DNA from 3 places in the Hymenobacter siberiensis genome. Region 2 is predicted to be linked to each of the others. Evidence: riboswitches for the same ligand, from Rfam matches in the RefSeq annotation. Region 2 holds a riboswitch; each other region holds the start of a gene.
The links. Region 2 has a riboswitch for S-adenosylmethionine ahead of metH (methionine synthase). Riboswitches for the same ligand answer to the same signal wherever they lie in the genome.
Positions count from the first base shown of each region.

Region 1 (5,891 bases), 340 kb from region 2:
ACCACTATACTTCCAGCGGCTGGGCGTGCTCCAGCTCGGGCTCGCCCACTTCCTGACCTTCCGTCGGCAGGCTGGCCGTGTTGCCGATGGCATCGAAAGCCGCCTGCAAATCAGCCTTGATGTCGTCGAAATGCTCAATACCCACCGACAGGCGCAGCGAGGTCGGCGTCACGCCGGCGGCCAGCTGCTCGGCTTCGCTCATTTGCTGGTGCGTGGTGGCCGAGGGCTGGATGATGAGTGTCTTGGCATCGCCCACGTTGGCCAGGTGGCTGATGAGCTTGAGGCTGTCGATGAATTGCATAGCGTTTTCCTTGGTGCCCTTCACCCGGAACGAGAGCACGCCGCCGAAGCCACGCTTCAGGTATTTCTGGGCAATGGCGTGGTAGGGGCTGCTGGCCAGGCCGGGGTAGTTCACACTTTCTACCTGCGGGTGCTGCTCCAGCCAGGTCGCTACTTTCAGGGCGTTTTCTACCGTGCGGTCCACGCGCAGGCTCAGGGTTTCGAGGCCAATGAGCAGCTGCCAGGAGTTGAATGGGCTGATGGCCGGGCCAAAATCACGCAGCCCTTCTACCCGCGCCCGGATGATGAAGGCGATGTTGCCAAACGGGCTGTTTTTGCCAAATACGTCGTTGAATATCAGGCCGTGGTAGCCTTCGCTGGGCTCGGTAAACTGCGGAAACTTGCCGTTGCCGAAGTCGTATTTGCCGCTGTCCACAATCACGCCGCCCACGCTGGTGCCGTGCCCGCCAATCCACTTCGTGGCCGACTCCACCACAATGTGCGCGCCGTGCTCCAGGGGCCGGAACAGGTAGCCGCCCGCGCCAAAGGTGTTGTCCACAATCAGCGGTAAGTCATGCTTTTTGGCAATGGCCGCGATGGCGTCAAAATCGGGAACGCTGAAGCTGGGATTGCCGATGGTTTCGAGGTAAATGGCCTTGGTCTTCTCGTCGATGTGCTCCTCAAACGAAGCCGGGTTGTCGCCATCTGCGAAGCGGGCCTCAATGCCCAGGCGCTTGAAGGCCACCTTAAACTGGTTGTAGGTGCCGCCGTAGAGGTAGGCCGTGCTCACAAAGTTGTCGCCGGCTTGCAGGATGTTGTTCAGGGCAATGAACTGGGCCGCCTGCCCCGAGCCCGTGGCCAGGGCGGCAATGCCGCCTTCCAGCGCCGCCACGCGCTGCTCGAACACGTCGGTGGTGGGGTTCATCAGGCGGGTGTAAATGTTGCCAAACTCCTTCAGCGCAAACAAGTTCGCGCCATGCTCAGCGTTTTTGAAAACGTAGCTGGTGGTTTGGTACAGGGGTACGGCGCGGGCACCGGTGGTGGGGTCGGGCTGCTGGCCGGCGTGAAGCTGGAGGGTTTCGAAGTGTTGGGGCTGAACGGACATAATACTGAGGTTTTAAGCGTGAAGCGTTGAATATTTCAGGTTTTAATCAGGGCTATAGCCGGGCCAGTGCATCGAGCAGCACGGTCGGGTCGGGACGTTCCTTGAAGTTGGCCTCGGTGGCGGCCCACGCAATGCTGCCGTCCTGGGCAATAATAAAGGTGCCCGTCAGAGGCAATTCGCCACTGTCGTCGCCGTTGAACACGGCCAGGTCGATGCCCACGCCGTGCAGGGTGTGGTACACGGCATCGCCTACTTGGTAGGCCAGTCCGTATTGCTTGGCCACCGTATTGCCAGCATCGCTGAGCACCGGGAATTGCAGGTTTTTTTCCTCCGCCGTGAGGCTGGTCAGGTCCAGCGTTTGGGGCGAAATGGCCACCAGTGTGGCGTTATTCGCGGTAAAGTGGGCCAACGCCTGGTTGTAGGCCCGCAGCTGCACGTTGCAATATGGGCACCAGTTGCCCCGGTAAAACACCAGCACCACCGGCCCAATTGCCCGCAGGCTGGCGAGCGAAACCGGCTGCCCATTGGCGTCGGGGAGGGTGAAATCGGGCGCAACCTGGCCGGTGCGGAGGCTGTGCTGAACCAGACCAGCCGCGTGTACGGCTGCAATGCCGGCATCAATGGTTTGGCTGGCGGTAGCGGGCAGCACATTGGCCAGGTGTTGGGCAGTAGCAGCCAGTTCGGGCTGAATGGATGCAGGAGCGATGAGCGTAGGCATACGAAGTGGAATGAAAAAAAGGGATTTCTTCGTTAGGACCTGGCCGCCAGGGTCAATTTGCCTGGTGCGGTACGCAGCGAGCCGGCGGTAAGCAGGGCCGTTTTAGCCAATCAGCCGGCGTAGCCCATTGGCACGCCCGGACGCTACGGCATTCCCACGAAGAAGAAAAGGAGAGGGGGGGCTAAGCCGAAATCAGCTTAGCAACAACACGGGCAACAACAACACATTCGCATTCGCATTCGGGCGAGGCTGGCGACCTGATTGTGGCCGCAAGGGGCCGAAATAGCAAAACCCGAAACCACGGTGCGCAAAGCAGCCGGAGCATTCGGGTTGAAAAAAGCGGAACGAGAAGAATTTTCCATGGCACTCGAATCATCTGCCCCATCGTGGCCGAGGCCGCTAGTGGGTAGGAATTGGCACCTTTCGTTGAGCGAAGGTTGCCAGTGGGTCACGGAGCCTAGTCTCTCGCCACTTCTGTATAAAACTTGAAAACTGCCCACCGTTAGCGGGGAGTACCTGTTTGGTATCGGCAAATGTACGAGAGAATTTTTGGGATGAGCAAGTATTGCCTCGAAAATATTTTTCGGTTTCGGTTTTTTCAGACCGTCATGCAGAGCGCAGCGAAGCATGACGGTCTTTTTTCTTTGTTTCGAATTTCTTTGTTTCGAAGTCGTTCTTTCGATTCCTTCAAACGCAAAAAAGCCACCCTGAAACAGAGTGGCTTTTCTCACCTTTTTTCTGCAAAAAAGTACCTAGAGACTAGGTAGGGTCAACACCTGACCGATTTCAATCAGGTCGGGGTTGTTGCCGATGAGCGCCTTGTTGGCGTCGTATATCTGGTGCCACTTGGCGGCGTCGCCGTAGTGGTGCTTTGCAATTTTAGAAAGAGAGTCGCCGCTTACTACGGTGTACGTATCGCCGGTAGCATCCGGTTTGGCATTGCCAAAAAAATCGGTGCCGCCAGCCGCCGGCTTAGCTGCGGGCTCTACGGGCTTCTGGTCGCCTTTGTCGCTGATGAAATCGAAGAGTCCCATGGTTTCGGTGATTAAATGGAGAGATAGATTCTGCCGGAAACGCTTGCAGGCCGGAAACGCTTGCAGGCGGGCCGACGGGGTTGCTATACGGGCAAGCTTAGGCGGGGTTGCGCCCTAAACTCTTTTGCGTCTGCGTCGTAAGTCGACGAGTCCGCACCTTGCGCGTCATCTTCATTCTTTCACCATTACCCTTTGTGCACATGAAACTTCAGTCTCTTTTTTCGCTCCGTTACTTCGCCAGCCTGTTGCTGCTTGTGTCGCTCTTTGCCGCTTCCTGCAGCAACGACAAGGGCAAGGTGGAAGGCGTGAACATGCTGTACGGCACCGATAGCAAGGTGTGGAAAACCGCCAAGGAAACCGACACCAGCGGCGACAAAGTGAAGCAAACCGATGCTCAAAAACAGGAAGAACTGCGCATTTTCGCCAACGGCACCTACAACATGACCGGTGCCAGCGGAGCCGTGTCGGGCAAATACACGTTCGACCAGGCCGGCAAAACTATTACCATGACGCCCGACGGCGCGACCACCAGCAACACCTTCGCTGTGGAAACCCTCACCGACAAGAAACTCACCCTGAAGTCGGCCGACGGTGCCGCGCTGATGCTGGAAAAGGAGTAGATTACTCTGGATTCAACCCAACGAAAAGCCTCGAACCAGACTGGTTCGGGGCTTTTTTTATGATGAAGCTGTTTAGAAAGTCCCCGAACGGTCATGCAGAGCGCAGCGAAGCATGACCGTTCGGGGACCTTTTGCGACTTTCTAAACAACTCCGATATGAGCTACAACGCTCGCGTTACTGCTGTGCCGGCCGCTTCGCAAATACCCGCCCCACCCAGCGCGGCAAAAACACGCTGCCCAGCACCAGATACAGGTAATACGTGACCACCCGATACAGCAGCACCATGAAGCTGGTGAGCGTGGCCGTACCGATAAACTTGCCGAAAAACGTGGGAAACGCGCCCTCCACAATACCCGCCCCGCCCGGCGTGATGGCCAGCAGCAGCAGCACTTTGTAGGTGAGGTTGCGGGCGAAAATGAACAGGAACGTGTCCGTGTCCATCGGCACGAAGGCGGCGATGAGGCAGCCGATGACGAGGTAGCGGGCCGTCCAGACGAAGAAGGTGCTGCCCGCCGCCCGCCACCAGTAGATGGCCGGATTGCCGCGCAACTGGATGGACGCATCCATCATGCCCTGGCCGTGCTTGTAGGCCGAGCGCTGCCAGCGCCGCATCAGCCGGAACGAGAACAGCCGCACCAGCAGCCGCCGCACCGATTTCGGATTGACGAAAATGGCGTACAGCATCAGGCCCGCGTAGGCCGTAACGGCCACGTAGCTCACGACAAACGCCACGCGCAGCGTGGCGATAAAGGCGCCCTGCATGGCCTCGTGCGGGTAGAGCCCGGCCCCGGCGATGAGAACGACCAGCGGCACCATGATGACGTAGTACAGGTTGTCCATCAGGGCCGTAACCATGATGTAGGCCATGGACTTACCCAGCGGAATGCCTTCCTTGTTCAGAATGAACGAAGCCACCGCCGTGCCGCCCACCGCCGAGGGCAGCACGCAGGAGGCAAACTCCCAAATCATAATCACATCGAGGCTCTGGCGGTAGCTCAGCACCCGTTCGGTGATGTGCCGGATGCGGTAGATGTAGCCAAAATCGCGGCCCAGCAGTACCAGCAGCGTAACCAGCAGCCACGAGTAGCTGGCGTGGGCCAGGGGGGCCAAATCGCCGGGCTTGTAGCTGCGCCAGAACATGAACCCCACCACGCTCAGGCCAATCACGACGGGCAGAATGAGCCGCGAGGGCTGCAAGCGCTGCAAAAAATGCGCGTCGTCTTCGGGCAGGGGAGCGAGGGGTTTATCGGTCATCGAAGGAAATAAAGCAGCCGGGCAAAAGTAGGGAGTAGCCAGCCGACGACTGATTAAAAATGGATTAAGGAGATATGAAAAACGTCATGCTGCAACAAGCACAGCATGACGTTTTTCAGTATTAACCCTCTTAGCATTGTGCTAGGGCCGGCCGCCGGGGCTGCCGGCCGGTACGGTGCCGTTGGGCGTGCTGGTGCCGGGTGAGGGCGCATTGGCCGGCGCGTTGATGGGGTTGTTGGCCGGGGCCGGGGTTTGGCGATTGGTTGAGTCGGCGGGCTGGGCCGTGGTGGGGCGCAGGCCGGGGTAGCCGCCGGGGCGCTGGCCGGGCTGGGGACGGCTGGTGCTGTCGGTAGCGGGCTTGCCGGAAGTGCCGTCGGCGGGTGCGGTGCCGCGCTGCTGGCCGGGGTAGCCGCCGGGGCGGGCACCAGCGCCGGCCGGAGCCGCGCCAGGGTAGCCGCCGGGGCGGGCCGTGCCGGCGGGCGCGCCGGACGGGGCACCACCCGTTGGGCGAGCGCCACCACCACCGGATGCCCCGCCGCCGGGCGCGCCACCGCCGCCTATGTCACCGCCGCCTTCGCCGCCGCTTTTCAGGTCGTCGTTGTTGATGGTTTTGCCGCGGCGGGTGGGCGGGGCCACCGTCAGCTTGCCAATGCGGTAGCTCACGTTCACCTTAAAACTCATGTTGTGCAGCACGTTGCGGCTGGCCTGGTCGATGAGGGGCGACACCACGGTGTTGCGAATGGTGATGCTGGGCGTGAAGAAGTTCTCGGCCCCGAAGCCGATGCTACCGCGCTTCTCGGCAAAGTCGCGCTTCACGCTGAGGCTGTATACGCCGAAGCCACTCTGGGTGCCCTGCAGCTGCACTTGGTTGCCGCGATAG
Region 1 covers NZ_JAHLZY020000001.1:4,579,450-4,585,340, reverse strand. Annotated here, with positions in the region: gene KQ659_RS20235 (O-acetylhomoserine aminocarboxypropyltransferase/cysteine synthase family protein) at 5-1,384, opposite strand; gene KQ659_RS20230 (peroxiredoxin-like family protein) at 1,437-2,102, opposite strand; SAM riboswitch class I at 2,472-2,587, opposite strand; gene KQ659_RS20225 (LysM peptidoglycan-binding domain-containing protein) at 2,855-3,136, opposite strand; gene KQ659_RS20220 (hypothetical protein) at 3,337-3,756, shown strand; gene KQ659_RS20215 (lysylphosphatidylglycerol synthase transmembrane domain-containing protein) at 3,932-5,011, opposite strand; gene KQ659_RS20210 (TonB-dependent receptor domain-containing protein) at 5,153-5,891, opposite strand, start outside.
Region 1: linked by a shared signal. The riboswitch ahead of KQ659_RS20230 (peroxiredoxin-like family protein) and the one ahead of metH (methionine synthase) in region 2 are both predicted to bind S-adenosylmethionine.

Region 2 (5,891 bases):
TGGGCTTAGTAATCGAAACCGTGTTCCAGTCCGATTTCACGCCGTTGGCGCGGGCAGCCTCGATACTTAAGTAGCTTTTGTCGCGCTGGCGGCTGGCGTAATCGGCACGCAGGGCGGCGTAGTCGTCGGCCACGGTTTGGGCGTAGGCGCGCTCGCTCGAGCCGAGCAGGCCGGCCGCCACGCCCACCGAGCGCGAAGCGTCGTTCACGTGTACCACCGGGCCGCTGTAGGACGGCGCAATTTTCACGGCCGTGTGTAGCCGCGAAGTGGTGGCCCCACCAATGAGCAGGGGGATTTTCAGGCCGCGCTTTTCCATGGCCTGGGCCACGTACACCATCTCATCGAGCGAGGGCGTGATGAGGCCCGACAGGCCAATCACGTCCACCTGCTGCTTCTGGGCTTCATCTAGAATTTTCTCCAGCGGCACCATCACGCCGAGGTCGATGATGTCGAAGTTGTTGCAGGCTAGCACCACGCCCACAATGTTCTTGCCGATGTCGTGCACGTCGCCTTTCACGGTGGCCATCAGGATTTTGCCGGCCGTCTGGCGGTCGCCGCCCTGCTTGTCGGCCAGCAAATACGGCTCCAGATAGGCCACCGCTTTCTTCATCACGCGGGCCGATTTCACCACCTGCGGCAGGAACATCTTGCCGGCCCCGAACAGGTCGCCTACCACGTTCATGCCGGCCATCAGCGGGCCCTCAATCACGTTCAGGGGCCGTGCCAGCTCCAGGCGGGCGGCCTCGGTATCCTCGTCGATAAACTCGGTAATGCCCTTCACCAGCGCGTGCGCCAGGCGCTCCTGCACCGGCAGGCTGCGCCAGGCGTCGGCCACCACTTCCACTTTGCCCTTCTGCTTCACCGTGTCGGCAAATTCGAGCAGGCGCTCAGTGGCGTCGGCGCGGCGGTTCAACAGCACGTCTTCGGCCAGGGCCAGCAGGGTGGGCTCAATCTCATCGTACACCCCGAGCTGGCCGGGGTTCACAATGCCCATGTCGAGCCCGGCCCGGATGGCGTGGTAGAGGAAGGCCGTGTGCATGGCCTCGCGCACCGCATCGTTGCCGCGGAACGAGAACGAAATGTTCGACACCCCGCCGCTGGTGAGGGCCCCGGGCAGGTTGGCTTTAATCCAGCGCACCGACTCGATGAAGTCGACGGCGTAGTTGCGGTGCTCCTCCATGCCGGTGCCGACGATGAGGATGTTGGGGTCGAAAATGATGTCGGTGGGCGGGAAATCGATGCTCATCAGCAGGTCGTAGCTGCGCTGGCAGATTTCCTTGCGGCGTTCCAGCGAATCGGCCTGACCGTCTTCGTCGAAGGCCATCACCACCATGGCGGCCCCGTACTGGCGCACGGTGCGGGCCCGCTGCAGGAATAATTCCTCGCCCTCTTTCAGCGAAATCGAGTTCACGATGCTCTTACCCTGTACGCATTTCAGGCCGGCTTCCAGCACGCTCCACTTCGAGGAGTCAATCATCACCGGCACCCGCGCAATGTCTGGCTCCGAGGCGATTAGGTGCAGGAAGGTGGTCATGGCCTGCTCCGAGTCGAGCATGCCTTCGTCCATGTTCACGTCGAGCACCTGGGCCCCTTCTTCCACCTGCACGCGGGCCACGGCCAGCGCTTCTTCATAGGCACCGGTGCGAATTAGGCGAGCGAAGGCGCGGGAGCCGGTCACGTTGCAGCGCTCGCCCACGTTCACAAACAGGCTTTCGGGCTTGATGGCGAACGGCTCGAGGCCGCTGAGGTGCGTGGCGACGGCAATTTCGGCCGGCAGCTGGCGCGGCTTGTACCGCTCGGCCAGTCGGCTCAGCTCGGCAATGTGCTGGGGCGTGGTGCCGCAGCAGCCGCCCACCACCGTCACGATGCCTTCTTTCAAATACTCCTCTACTAAGCTGGCAAATTCCTGGGCCGATTCGTCGTAGCCGCCAAAGGCGTTGGGCAGGCCGGCGTTGGGGTAGGCCGAGATGTGCACGTCGGAAATGCGGCTCAGCTCCTGCACGTACTGGCGGAGCTGGTCGGCGCCGAGGGCGCAGTTCAGGCCCACGCTCAGCAGCGGCAGGTGGCGGATGCTGTTCCAGAAAGCCTCCACCGTCTGGCCGCTTAGCGTGCGGCCGGAGGCATCGGTGATGGTGCCCGAAATCATGATGGGCACCACGCGGCCGCCCTCGTCGAAGAACTTCTGCACGGCGTAGAGGGCTGCCTTGGCGTTCAGCGTATCGAAAATGGTTTCGATGAGGAGCGTGTCCACGCCACCGTCCACGAGGCCGTGCACCTGCTCCAGGTAGGCGGTGGCTAGCTCATCAAACGTCACGGCGCGGTAGCCGGGCCGGTTCACGTCGGGCGAGAGCGAGGCGGTGCGGTTGGTGGGGCCCACGGCCCCGGCCACGAAGCGCGGGCGCTCGGGCGTGCTGTATTCGTCGGCCGCCTCGCGGGCCAGGCGGGCCGACTCGTAGTTCAGCTCATAAACCACGTGCTCCAGGCCGTAGTCGGCCTGCGCAATGGTGGTGCCGCTGAAAGTGTTGGTTTCCACCATGTCGGCCCCGGCCGCGAAGTACTCAGCGTGAATGCCTTTGATGATGTCGGGCCGCGTCAGGCTCAGCAGGTCGTTGTTGCCGCGCAACGGCTTGGGATGGTCGGCGAAACGGGCACCCCGGAAGTCCTCCTCCGTGAGCGGGTGGCGCTGAATCATGGTGCCCATGGCGCCGTCGAGAATCAGCAGGCGCTGGCGCAGGATTTCGGGAAGAGGGGAGGGGGCGGCGAGAGTGGCAGTGGGCATTTCTTTCTGTTCGATAGGGCTACGTAAGCGCGTATCCAGAAAGAAACCCATGCGGCGAGGCACGGTTCCGGCTGTCATCTTCTTTCACCAAAAAAATAGTGAAACGGGAGTTGGCACCTACTCTAGGTAGGTTGCCAAGACGTCATCGGGCCCGGTCCCTCGGTCTTTCTGGATAGCAGCGTTGAACGAATATACAGCCGAAACGCAAAATGGTTCGCTGGCCGTGCAAAACCTACGCCTGCCCGTGGGAGTTAAGTCACCCATTCCAAGGAGCAATTTCTTCCAGGGAGCAATTTTCAATTATGGCAAAACAAACGAAAGCCGCCTTCTACACCGAATTCGGTGGGGTGGATAAAATTCAAGTCGGTAACCTGGACCTGCCCGAAGTAAAGGAAGGGGAAGTGCTGCTGCGCGTGAAGGCGGCCGGGGTCAATCCCGTCGATTCGCTGATTCGGGAGGGCTATTTACAGCAGATGCTACCGGCTGAGTTCCCTGTTGTGCCGGGCTGGGATATGGCCGGGGTGGTAGAGGAGCGCGGCCACGGGGCCCGCCGCTTTGCTGTTGGCACGGGGGTGTATGGCTACATTCGTCGTCCCACGGTGCAGCACGGCACTTTTGCCGAGTACATGGTGGTGCCCGAAAGCTACCTGGCCCTGCGGCCCGGTAGCCTGAGCTGGGAGCAGGCGGCCGGTATTCCGCTGGCGGGGCTCACGGCCTACCAGTCGCTGTTTGACGCCGGCCAGCTGCAGGCGGGCCAAACGGTCCTGATTCTCGGAGCTTCGGGCGGGGTGGGCGGTTTCGCCATTCAGCTGGCCAAAGACCGGGGCACAACGGTAGTGGCGGTAGCCAGCGAGCCCAACTTCGCCTACATGAAGGAGCTGGGTGCTGATTTCACGGTTGACTATCGCAATGGAAGCGTGGGTGATGCCGTGAAAGCCCTTGTGCCCGCCGGTGTCGACCTGATTTTCGACTGCATCAGCGGCGATACGCTTACCCAGAGCCTGCCGGCCCTGAAACCCGGTGGTACGCTGGTTTCCATCCTGCACAACGGCCAGGGGCTGGATGCCAGCATCAACTTCCACTACGTTTTTGTGGAGCCCAATACCCAGCAGCTGGACGAGCTGCGCCAGCTGGCCGATGCCGGTAAATTGACGGTGAAAATTGCTGAAACGTACCCGCTAGCAGAGGTGCAGGAAGCCCTCAAGCAGATTGAATCTCACCACACGACCGGCAAAATCGTTGTCGTGCCCTAGCAGCGTCAGAACAAGGGTTAGCCAAAAGTGTGAACGTCATGCTGAACGCCGCAATAGCGGCGTTCAGCATGACGTTTTTTGATAGGGGCTATACCAGCCACACGCTGCCGGCCGCAAACCGGGCCGGCTCGGGCAGCAACTCCGGAAACAGCTGCGCCCCAGCAGTCGGGCCCAATTGCCGGCGCTACCCACGCGTAGCGGCCCGGCATTGGCCTTCGGTGTTTTAAGGGCAGGCGCACGAAACAAGAATACCTGATAAATCGAATATTAAAAAATAACGCTGCTTTGTAAATAGTTTAAAATCATGAAAATAAGTGATTTTATAATTGGATTACTGCTGGCGGGACGGACAATATAAAAAATCCGCTATCTTTCACCGTCACCTGCACCGTTTCCCTTCGAATACACTGCCAGCCTATGCTTTCTTGTTTAATTATAGATGATGAGCAAGGTGCCATTGATATCCTGAGCACTTTCATCGAGAAGACCCCGTTTTTGAATTTGGAGGGTACTACTTCGAGTCCCATTGAGGCACTTAGTATCATCGAAAACCAGACAATTGACCTGGTGTTCCTGGATATTCACATGCCGCAAATTTCAGGGCTTGACTTTATGCCGCTCATCAAGGGCCGCACCAAGGTTATTCTGACGACAGCTTATAGCGAGTTTGCCGTGAAAGGATTTGAGCTGGAGGCGCTGGACTACCTGCTCAAGCCTATCGCCTTCGAACGATTTTTGAAAGCAGCCCAGAAAGCCCTGAATGCCAATATCGAACCTTCGGCGCGCTGGCAACCCGCCGAAAAAGAAGACGACTACATCTTTGTCAAAACAGAGAGTAAGGGAAAAATGATGAAGGTTAATTTTGCCGACATCATGTATATCGAAGGGATGAAGAATTATTTGTCCATCAATACGAAAGAAGACCAGGTTGTTACACTTTTAAATATCAAGGATTTAGAAGAGCGGTTGCCGGCCCGGCAGTTTATGCGGGTCCATAAATCGTACATCGTATCCATCAATAAAATCAAAGCCATTGATGGCAACCAGATTCTGTTTACCGATATGAAAGCCTACGTTCCGCTGGGCGATACCTACCGCAGCGCCTTTTTTGAAGCCTTGAACCAGAAAATGATGGGCGGGAAGAAATAAGCTATGGCCGTTTTTGCATAGCCTGCAGGGCAGCGTAGTGCCGATACAGAAAATCGTAAAGCACCAGCTCATGCAGCCTTGCCTCGGCCGGAATCAGCCGATTGAGCAACATATGCAGGTAGGAGCTCATGAGCTGGTTTTTGGCCACTACCAGGCGGCCTTCAGCTGCCAGCGTGTTGATTTGTTGGGCGATGGCGACTAGCGCCGCCGGCAGCGCCGTGGTTGCTGCCTGTGCCAGAGCCTGCTGAATTGCCGGGCGAGCATTGCGGTACTTAGTGGCAAGCTGCAGCTTTAAGTCCTTATCCAGAGCGAATTCGCGGGCGAAGGTATCCCGCATGCTTTCCAGCAGCAGCACCTTTTGGGCCAGGCAATACCCGAAGGCATTGAGGAGCTCTTCGATGGCCCCCAGCCCCCACAGCCAATTATCGGGCGCCGTATCGGGCTGCTGCTCGGTAGCGAGTAGCATATGCAGGAGGGCAGTGCTTTGGTAGCCGAATAAGGCTTCGGTGAGCGCTATGGCGCTGGGGCCGTAGCGTTCCAGCTCCCGCTGGTAGGTCTCGGTCTGGATTTTCCAAATGGAGCCATCGGCGCTCAGAGGGGCCAGGTAGGCTTGAATGCGCTGAATGACGTGGCCAATTTGCTGGGGCTGCGGGAGGTGGAAGCGTACGCGCAGGTGATTGTCGGGGTCGGAATAGCGGATAAAAAACCAA
Region 2 covers NZ_JAHLZY020000001.1:4,241,078-4,246,968, reverse strand. Annotated here, with positions in the region: gene metH (methionine synthase) at 1-2,779, opposite strand, end outside; SAM riboswitch class I at 2,851-2,958, opposite strand; gene KQ659_RS18825 (NADP-dependent oxidoreductase) at 3,082-4,032, shown strand; gene KQ659_RS18820 (LytR/AlgR family response regulator transcription factor) at 4,450-5,181, shown strand; gene KQ659_RS18815 (lantibiotic dehydratase) at 5,183-5,891, opposite strand, start outside.

Region 3 (5,891 bases), 400 kb from region 2:
ACAATCCCACTTTTCTGTCAATGGCTGTTTTACTACTAGATGGCTAATTTTACTGTCCAGAAGACTGCTATTTGTCGGCAGATGAATATTCAGGATTTTGTTCGAATCCCTATTAATTAACTAATGGCAATAAATTATAAAATAATTTCATACTAACGTAATCATACAATAACAGGCCAACGATTACCTGTCCCGGCTCTATCTCGGGTCGCGGCCATAATCCCCGCATGACAAAACAGCTTACCCGGCAAAAATGCCGGGTAAGCTGTCGCTGTGCTTTCCCCAAAAAAACCTATTTATGCCCCGCTCCTACTTGCTAAATCTAACCGTACCGTAGCGCACCTTAATATTCACATTGCCAGCCCGGCGGGTGGGGGCTACGGACCCGAAGGTGCCCAGCACGTCGCTGGTGCGGGGGCCGTTTTCCTGCGAGAGCACGCGCACCAGGTCTTTGTCAACCAGCAGCTGCCCCTGCTCCGTGCTCACGTCGAAGCGGAAGGCCGGGGCCTCGGCAAAGCCCAGCCGGATGGTGCTGAAACCGCCGTCGAGGTTCACTTGGCGGAAATTGGCGCCCATATCGCGCACTACGAAATCGGGGCAGTAGCGCAGGGCCATATCGAGGGCCTCATCCAGCTTATCGATGGTGAAGCGCGAGTAACCCGACGAGCCGCGCAGGTTGCGCACGGTGCCCAAGGCCACGTCGCCATACTTACTGTGCACGGTGAGGTCCTGCACCGTGCCGATGTCCACGTCGGAATAGTTGTTGCGCAGGTCCACGGTCGTGCCCGTGTCGAGGCGCAGCTGGGCGTAGCTGGCGTCGATGCTGGCGCGGGCCACGAAGGCAATACGGCAGTCGCCGTTGACGATGCGGATGAGGTTGCGCGGGCCTTCGAGGCGGGCGGTGCGCAGGGTGCCGTATTCCATGGCCAGCTCGGTGGGGCCGCTTACATCGCCGGCCACGGTCACTTCACCAAAGCTATTGTAGATTTTCAGGGCCGTGGTGCGGGGCAGCCACACGGTGTAGTTCACCTCGTAACGGCAGCCGCCGGCCCGGCCGCGCAACGCGGGGCCAAACTGCGTGCTCACGGCCACGCCACCGGTTTTGGCATCGTAATCGAGCCACTGTACGCCCAGCGCGTCGAGAATCTGGCGGGCCCCGGCGTCGCTTTCCGAGCGCGCTACCAACTCGGCATCCACCTTGATTTCCTTCTTATTCCAGGTATTGATTTGCACCCGGCCGTAGCGCGTATCGAGCGAAAACGGGCGACCGGATTTCGGTACCGCGTAGCTGCGCACCAAGTGGCGGCGCTGCTCTACCTGCAGGCTGGCACTGCCCTGGTCGTCGGTCTGGGCTACCAACGGGTTCTGCTGATGCTGCTGGGGCTCCTGTTCCTCGCCAAAAAGCGCGGCCTCGGCATGGCGCGCATCAGGCGTCAGAATATGAATGGCTACGCCGTGGCCCACTGCCAACCAGCGGGTTTGGCCATCCTGCGCCCGGGTGGGCTGCGGGGCCAGCAGGCTCAGAAGCCCGCCGCACAGCGCCACCCATCGGCTTACCCGCAAAGCCAGGGGCGGGTTCATTCGGCCTGGCGCCGGCTATCGGCCAGCACGTAAGAATTGTTGTTGGGAACTGCCTGGGCCGTATTGCCCAGGTTCAGCTGCCGGTCGAGAATGTCGAGGCGGATTTGCAGGTTGCGGTTCATGGCCGTGAGCACGGCATCGGGCTGCGGATGGTGCAGCAGCTGCTGCTTAAGCTCGCGGTAGCTGGAGTCGAGCGACACCAGCTCATGCTGCCAGTCGGCGTTCATGGCGGCCATGCCGGGGCCGCTGAGCTGGCTCAGCTCGGTTTGGCGGCGGGCCAGCTGGTTGGTGTAATAGGTTTCCATGCCGCGCACGGCGCGCACCAGCTGGCTGTCGGCCCCGGTGGTGTGCTCGGCGGCGGTGAGGGAGAGCGGGTTGCCGCCCTGGTACAGGGCCGCATCGGGTTCGGTAGCAACGGTGCCAGGAGTAGCAGCGGCCGGCGCGGCCACCACGGCCGTTTCGGGCGCGGCCCGGTTGGCTTTCCAGGCCTCGCTGGCCCCGGCGGCAAATACGAGCAGGGCCAGCGCCGCCGCCACGCCGTAGCGCTGAAACCAGCCGGCGCGGGCCTTCGGTTGGGTTCCTGCTGCTACGGGCGCAATAAATGGCACCTCCGGCGCATCGGCCAGGCGCATAACCGGGGTTTGGGGCGCGGTGGCAGGGGCACCGAGCTGTTCCTCCAGCGCGGCCCAGAGGTCGGGGCGCGGCTCGTGGGTGTCGAAATCGGCGCGGTGCCGCTCAACGAAGGTTTCGAGGGAATTAATTTTCTTGGTATCCATGAATGAGTAGCAGACGCACGGTTCGTCCAGGTTCAGGGCGGGCCACGGGGCTATACGAAAACCGCGGCCGGGCGAAAACGGATGAAGGGTAGTGAAACGATTATATAATGATTGATAAGGGATAAATTTTAACTCAGGCCCCGTTGGGCGGCCAGCTCGCGCAGCCGGACCCGCGCCCGGCTGTACTGTGATTTGGAAGTCGATTCGGAAATACCCAGGATGCCCGCGATTTCGAGGTGGTCGTAGCCTTCGAGCAGGTAGAGGCTGAGCACCACGCGGTAGCCGTCGGGCAACTCCTGGATGCAGCGGCGCAGCACGTCGGCGCGGTAGTGGGTATCGGCCTCGTCCTCGGGCGAGAGGGCGGCGGCTTCGGCGGGCTCCTCGTGGTGCTGCTCGCCCAGAGGCACTAGTGCCAGCCGCCGCTGCCGCAGGCAATTGATACTTTTGTTCACCACAATGCGCTTGAGCCAGGCCCCGAACGATGAGTCACCCTTGTAGCCGCTCAGCTCGCGAAAGGCGCTCAGGAATGATTCCTGGAGTACATCTTCGGCCTCGGCATAGTCGCCGGTGATGCGCAGGGCCGCGTTGAACATGGCCTTGGAGTAGCGCCGGTAAATCTCGGCCTGGGCCTGGCGGTCGTTGAGGCGGCAGCGCTCCACCAGCGGGGCGTTGATGTCGACGTAGGCGGAAAGGGACAGGGCTTCCATGCAGAAAACGAGGTCTTAAAGGTGCTTAAGCAATCCATAGACCACGCGGCGGGTTCAGGGGTTGCATCGCCAAATTACGCAGTTTCCGGGCGTCGCCAAACGGTTGGAGCAGGTAACCAGCTGCACCACAGCAACATAAAATTTTGGCATTTCGCAATTTCATCCTTTACATTTGCGCCAACAACCCCCGTTTGGGACGCTACCCATTTTTATACAGAGGCGCGGAGAGACAGGCTCGACGAAACGCCGGCAACCCCCACTAGTTGGAACGGTGCCAAGTCCTGACATATAAAAACTGCCGTGAGCACATTGCTCAATTCCCGCCTGTAATCCACCACCCGCGCCGCGCCGAATGTGTTGTTGCATTGGCTGTTCCCTGGCCGCTATGCCGGGGAAGATTGCTGGTTGTTGAGCTAGGGCCACTCTTCCGGCGGCTGCTGCGGCAGCCACCCCGCTACTACCCTTTTGTGGTGATTGATTCATTGCGCGACGCGTAGCGGGTTTTTGCAGCCTTCGCGGCCCATTTCGATTTTTTCTGCGGAGAAAAACGCCCTCTTTCATCATGGCATTCCCCCTTGAAAGCCAGGTCGCGGACCTGCGCCGCTACTTGCCCGAGTGCTCGGCACCCGAAACGCTGGCCCTTCTGGCCGACCACTTCCCCGGCCGCGTCTCGTTCTCCACATCCTTCGGGCTGGAGGACCAGATTATCACCCACTTCATCTTCGAAAACGACATACCCATCCGGGTATTTACCCTCGACACGGGCCGCAATTTTCAGGAAACCTACTCCACTTGGCACAAGACCCTGCTGCGCTACCAGAAGTCCATCGAAGTCTTCGCCCCCAAAACTGCCGCGCTCGAAAAATTAGTCGCCCAGAAAGGCCCCAACAGCCTCTACGAGAGCATAGCGAACCGGAAGGAGTGCTGCAACATCCGCAAGGTGGAGCCGCTGAGCCGGACCCTGGCCGGCCAGCAGGTGTGGGTGACGGGCATCCGTGCCGAACAGTCGCAGAACCGCCAGACCATGCACCCGGCCGAGTGGGATGCCGGCCACGGGCTCATCAAAGTGCACCCGCTATTTGATTGGACCTGGGCCGAGTGCGAAGCCTTCGCGCAGGCCAACGGCATTCCGGTTAACCCGCTTCATCGGCAAGGTTTCGTGAGCGTCGGCTGTGCGCCCTGCACCCGGGCCATTGCGCTGGGCGAGGACTTCCGCGCCGGCCGCTGGTGGTGGGAAGACGCGGCGGCCAAGGAGTGCGGCCTGCACGCCACCGCCGCCCACCAGGGCCTCGACCCGGTGGTGGAACGAATGCCGGGCTAGGCCTCTCTCAGAGTTGATAGGTTCTGTTAGAATCGGTAGATTTGCTGGTAAAAAACGCAATGGAGCTAGCGGAATTTTTTCAGCAGGTGCGCGACCCGCGCCGCCCGCAGGGGCAACGATTCTCGCTGTCCGCCTTGCTGTGGATGACGTTTCTGGCCATTACCAGCGGGTACACGGGGCCGCGAAAAATGGCCCAGTTTGGTCGCAGCAACGCGGCTTTTTTTACCGCTTATTTCGGATTGCGCCACGGCCTGCCCAGCTACGGGGCCTTTCGGGACCTGTTGCAGGCGTTGGACAAAGACGCGCTGGCCCAGGCCTTTGACCGCTGATTCACGTCGCAGACGCAGGCTGGGGATTGGGTGGCCGGCGACGGGCAAAGCCTGCGCTCCACCGTGCAGGGGGCCCAGCAGGCTAGCCAAAGCGTTGTCTCGGTTGTGAGCCTGTATTGTCAGCGCACGGGCCTGACCCTGGCCCTGCAGGACTACACGGACCAGAAAACGGGGGAGATGAGCGTCATCCGCGACCTACTCGCCGGCTTGCAGGACCGGGGCGTGGTGCTGACGCTCGACGCGCTGCACGCCCAAAAAAACGGCCGATGCCATCGTGACCAGCGGCAACGAGTACGTGCTGCAAGTCAAAGGCAACCAACCTAAGCTGCGGGCCGCTATCGCCGCTTTACACGCCGCCGACCCCACGCCCGCCGGGGCGACCCACCGCCATGACGAGCGCCGCGACGGCCGCCCGTTGTGCTGGCAGACCAGCGTATACCCTGCGGCCCCACACTGGCAGGCCGACTGGGCCGGGGTGGCGCGCTGCGTGGTCGTCGTCAAAACCGTGGTGGGCCCGCACGCCACCACACGGCAAACGCGCTACTACCTCACCAGCCTGCGTAACCGTTCAGCCGCCGACTTCGCCGTCGGCATTCGCGGGCATTGGGGCATCGAAAACAAGCTCCACCGCACCCGTGACGTGCATTTTAATCAAGACACCAACGGTATCCGCCACCGCGTCGCGGCCGTCAACGCGGCCCTCTTCAATACCCTGGCCCTGAATTTCCTACTCACTAACGTCGATGCCTCCATCAGCTACGCCCAACTTTTCTTCGCCCAGAACTTTAAATATTTCATGCCCTGACAGAGAACGTATCAACTCTGGGGACCTACCGCCAGGGCGACCGGGTCCGCATCTGGCCCTCGGGGCTGGAAACGGTGCTTGAGGCCATCGAAGTGAACCAGCGCGAAGTGGCCACGGCCACGGCCCCGCAGGGCGTAATCCTGCGTCTGCGCGACAATGTGGACGTGAGCCGGGGCGATACCATCGTGCCCGTCACGGCCCACCCGGCCGTGGTGCGCGAATTCGAAGCCACGCTTTGCTGGATGGATGAGCGGCCCCTGCGCGCCGGCCGCAAGCTGCTGGTGCAGCACCATGCCGCTACCGTGACAGCAGCCGTGACCACCATCCTCCAAAAGACCAACATCGAAACCTTCGAAAGCCAGGGCACCGACG
Region 3 covers NZ_JAHLZY020000001.1:3,836,662-3,842,552, forward strand. Annotated here, with positions in the region: gene KQ659_RS17015 (hypothetical protein) at 310-1,581, opposite strand; gene KQ659_RS17020 (hypothetical protein) at 1,578-2,357, opposite strand; gene KQ659_RS17025 (RNA polymerase sigma factor) at 2,486-3,064, opposite strand; SAM riboswitch class I at 3,271-3,359, shown strand; gene KQ659_RS17030 (phosphoadenylyl-sulfate reductase) at 3,627-4,385, shown strand; gene KQ659_RS17035 (transposase family protein) at 4,445-4,714, shown strand; partial or broken gene KQ659_RS17040 (ISAs1 family transposase) at 4,977-5,519, shown strand; gene KQ659_RS17045 (elongation factor 1-alpha C-terminal domain-related protein) at 5,594-5,891, shown strand, end outside.
Region 3: linked by a shared signal. The riboswitch ahead of KQ659_RS17030 (phosphoadenylyl-sulfate reductase) and the one ahead of metH (methionine synthase) in region 2 are both predicted to bind S-adenosylmethionine.